2 regions of the Luteibacter flocculans genome follow, and region 1 is predicted to be linked to the other one. Evidence: predicted binding sites of a transcription regulator. Region 1 holds the regulator's gene; the other holds the start of a gene.
What was found. The regulator sigma-54, encoded in region 1, starts transcription at its own class of promoters, with help from an activator protein. The targets are predictions, from matches to a motif close to TGGCACGNGCNTTGC.
Positions count from the first base shown of each region.

Region 2: the regulator sigma-54 is predicted to act here: its motif matches at 928-942, upstream of fliD (flagellar filament capping protein FliD).

Region 1 covers NZ_CP063231.1:3,279,356-3,281,554, forward strand. Annotated here, with positions in the region: gene lptB (LPS export ABC transporter ATP-binding protein) at 1-328, shown strand, start outside; gene IM816_RS14265 (RNA polymerase factor sigma-54) at 429-1,916, shown strand; gene hpf (ribosome hibernation-promoting factor, HPF/YfiA family) at 2,036-2,199, shown strand, end outside.
Region 2 covers NZ_CP063231.1:3,113,799-3,115,997, forward strand. Annotated here, with positions in the region: gene fliD (flagellar filament capping protein FliD) at 1-841, opposite strand, end outside; gene IM816_RS13445 (flagellin N-terminal helical domain-containing protein) at 979-2,199, opposite strand, start outside.

The sequences.
Region 1 (2,199 bases):
GAAAGGCATCAGCCTCTCCGGTGGCGAGCGTCGTCGCGTCGAGATTGCCCGCGCCCTGGCGGCGCGCCCGCGCTACATGCTTCTGGACGAACCCTTCGCGGGCGTGGACCCGATTTCCGTCGGCGAGATCCAGCGCATCGTCCGCCACCTGAAGGAACGCGGCATCGGGGTACTCATCACCGACCACAACGTCCGCGAGACGCTCGGCATCTGCGACCGGGCGTACATCCTGAACGACGGCGAGGTCCTCTCCCGGGGCACACCTCAGCACATCCTCGCCGACGAAAAGGTGCGCGAGGTGTACCTGGGGCGTGAATTCCGTATCTGACACACGCGTCGCATTCCGACGGGCGGCCTAGCCGTAACGGTGCTGGTTTGCGCGGCCCGTAAGGGGTTACGATGGCTGCGTAACCCAAAGCGCCGAAGGCATGAAACCCGGACTTCAGTTTCGCCTCCATCAGCAGCTCACGCTGACCCCGCAGCTCCAACAGGCCATCCGCCTGCTGCAGTTGTCACAGCTCGAGCTCGAGGCCGAACTCCGCCAGATCGCGGAAAGCAACCCGCTGCTCGAATTCGCGGAAGACGCCGAGGCCGAGCCGGAGGCGGAGGGCGAGGCAGACGAGGGTTACGAAAGCCCCGAGTTCCTCTCGCGCGAGCAGCAGCCCACCAAGGCGTCGAAAGAAGACGAGGAATCGACCGCCACGCCGTCGGAAGAACTGGCGCCCGAATGGGATGACGACCGTTTCCACGGTGAAGCAGGCGACTACTCCGGCTCGTCCTCGCGGACGGGAGGCGGCGACGAAGATGGCTTCGAGCCTCAGAACGCCGCACCGGAAAGCCTTCAGCAGCACCTGGAGTGGCAGCTCAATCTGTCGCAGTTCTCGCCGCGCGATCACGCCATCGCCATGGCGATCATCCACGCACTGGACGAGGACGGTTACCTGCGTGACGGCGTGGCCGCTGTCGAAGCCGCCCTGCCCGCTCAACTGCATGCCAGCGCCGAGGAAATCGAAGCGGTGCGGCAGCGCGTACAACGGTTCGACCCTACCGGCATCGCCAGCCTCGATCTCCGCGATTGCCTGTTCTGCCAGCTGTCCCAGTTCTCGTTCGAGACGCCGCATCGCGAACTCGCGATCCGCATCGTCAACGAGGAGCTGGAGCTGCTGGCGCGCAACGACGCGGCGAAGATCGCCCGCCGCCTGAAGGCGCCCGAGGCAGACGTTGCGGCAGCCGCCGCCCTGATCCGCAGCCTGGACCCGCGCCCCGGTGCGGCACTGGATGCCACGCCCGTGGAATACGTGGCGCCGGACGTCTACGCACGCCGGGAGAACGGACGCTGGCAGGTCAGTCTGAATCCGGATGCCCAGCCGCGCCTTGGCCTCAACCAGCACTACTGCAACCTCATTGCCCGCGCGCGCGGCGACGATGCCACGTGGATGAAGGGCCAGCTGCAGGAAGCCCGTTGGTTGCTGAAGAGCCTGCAATCCCGTGCGGAAACGCTGCAGAAGGTGGCGGAGGTGATCGTCCGGCGGCAAAGCGCGTTCCTCGACTACGGCCCGGAAGCCATGCATCCGCTCGTGCTCCGCGAGGTCGCCGAGGAAGTGGGCATGCACGAATCGACCATTTCCCGCGTCACCACCCGCAAGTACATGCACACGCCACGCGGCACCTTCGAGCTCAAACACTTTTTTTCCAGCGGCGTCGCCACCGAAGACGGCGGCAGTGCGTCGGCCACGGCCATCCAGGCCATGCTGCGCAAGCTGATCCTCGGCGAAGACGCGCGCCGCCCCCTGTCCGACCAGGCCCTGGCGGAAGAACTGCATCGACGCGGCATTCAGGTCGCCCGACGTACGGTGGCCAAGTACCGCGAAGCGATGCGCATCCCCAGTTCCAGCGAACGTATTCGCGCCAGTTGACGACCGAGGGAACCCCAAAGCACACCTACGGTCCCACAGATTCAGGCTAGAGAGGCGGTGTTTCCGCCGCCTCGATCTCGTCGCCGCGAGGCGGCACCCTCAGCAAGAAGGAGGCGTCAATGCAAATCCAGATCAGCGGCCAGCACATCCAAATCACCCCGGCTCTGCGTGAGCGCGTGGAACAGCAGATCAGCCGCTTCGAACGCCTTTTCGACAACATCAAGGGCCTCGACGTCGTTCTTTCCGTGGACAAGAACGAGCACAAGGCCGGTGGCACCCTGCA
Region 2 (2,199 bases), 170 kb from region 1:
AGGTCGATATGAACGAGTTATAGGCGCTGACCAGCGAACCGAGCGCCGTGCTCACCGCCGTCGTGTCGTTGGCGATGGTGATGCTGCTGCTGCCGACCTTCGACAGGGTGACGGTCACGCCATCGATCGCCTGGGTGACGACGTTGGACGAACTCGTTGCCGGCAGACCATCGATCGTGAACTGGGCGTCCTGCGCCGGGGTCGGCGTGGTACCTGTGGCCGGATCGAAATTGAACTGCGCGAGATTGCCGTCGCCGCCGCTGCTGGTCACCGTGAAGGCATTGGCCTTGCCGGTGGCCGCCGAGGTCAACACAAGATGCGCGCCATCCGTACCGGTGACGATGCTGGCGTTGACGCCAGGATTGTCCTTGGACTTGTTGATCGCGTCGCGGATGTTCTCGAGCGTGTTCGCGCCGGCTTCGATGTCCAGGCTCATCGACTTGCTGCCGATGGCGATGGTGAGGTTGCCCGTACCGACGGCGGTCTTGGAGTCCGTGAACGCGGCGGACGTGGTCTTTTGCGACGTGGCCAGCTTGCTGACGACGATGTTGTAATTGTTGGGCTGCGCGGTGTTGTCGGCGCTGGCCGAGAGGACCGTCGAATCCTGGACCGAGGTGGTCTGCGTGGTGAACGCGGTGCCGTCCGTGAGGGACTTGATCGCGGTCTGCAGGCTGGTCAGCGACGAGGTGAAATTGCCCACCGCGGAAATCTGGGTGGTATTGGCCTGTTTATCGGCCGCGGCCTGCTTGTCCTGCGCACTACGCTTGTTCGCAACGAGACCGCTGACGATCGTGGCGACGTCGATGGAACTGGAACCGATGCTGACTGGATTGGTGGCCATGAAGCTCTCCTTGAAGACGCCTCACTGCCCTGGGCGCCAATTTGTCGACGGCTGGCGCTCTCGCGAACGCCAGCCGTGACAACTAAGCAATTACCCTGCCAAGGTCCGGGTTACCCCGGACCTCTTCGCTCATCCTGTTACTGGAGGAGCTTCTGGACGATCTGCTGGCTCTGGTTGGCCTGGGCCAGGACCGAGACGCCGGCCTGCTGCAGGATCTGCGCCGAGGACATGTTCGCCGTTTCCTGGGCGAAGTCGGCGTCGGTGATGGCCGACTTCGACGCGGTCAGGTTCTGCGAGATGTTCTGCAGGTTGGAGATCGTGGACTCGAAGCGGTTCTGCACGGCGCCGAGGTTCGAACGGAGGTCCGAGATCGACTGGAGAGCGGCATCGACGCGGTTGATCGTGTCGTTGGCGCCATCGACCGTCTTGATGCTGGAATCGGCCAGCGTGGTCGTGGTGGCGACGTTGATCGCGCCAGCCGTCAGGCCGGAGGCCGTGATGTCGGCAGCGGTACCGCCCACCGTGATCGTGGAGGCCGAGGCAAACTTCACCGCACCGTCCGAACCCACGTAGGCATTGATGCCATCGCCCGACTTGGCGTTGACGGCGTCAGCCAGATCCTGCGCGGTGTTGTACGTACCGGACAGGCTGAATGCGGGGTTGCTGCCGACCTGCAGGGTGACGTTACCGAGCGTGACCGGAGCGGCCGAGCCGGCGTCCACACCATCGACGGTCTTGAGCGTGCCGAGCTGGGCGACGTCCGTACCCGCAACGACCGGAGCGGTGGAAGCCTTGCCCGTGGTGCCGCTGGTGAGGACGAGGTGGTTCGTGGCGTCGAAGCTGGCGGTGGCACCCGAGGTGCCGGCGGTCAGCGCCGTGTTCAGCTTGGTGAGGAAGCTCGCCTGATCGGTGGCGCCGGTCACGGCGGCAGTCTGGCCATCAACCGTGATCGAGAAGTTCGCGGTGTAGTCAGCGATGACGCTGGAAGCGGTCGTGACGCCGGCCGTGTTGGCGGCAGCCTTGAAACCGCCGATCGAACCGGTAGCGAGCTGGCCGACCTGGTTGGCCTTCACGCCCTTGTCGAGGCCGACGGTGATCACTTCACCGACGTTGGCACCGACCTGGAAGCTCAGCTGGTTGGCCGAACCGTCGAGGACCTTCATGCCGTTGAAGTTGGTCTGCGTGGCAATACGGGTCACTTCCGAGAGACGCTGCTGCACTTCGGAGTCCAGCGCGGCGCGGTCGCTCGCCGAGTTCGACGCGTTGGTCGACTGCACGGCCAGCTCACGGATGCGCTGCAGGTTGTTCGTGACTTCGTCCAGCGCCGACTCGGTGGTCTGCGACAGCGAGATACCGTC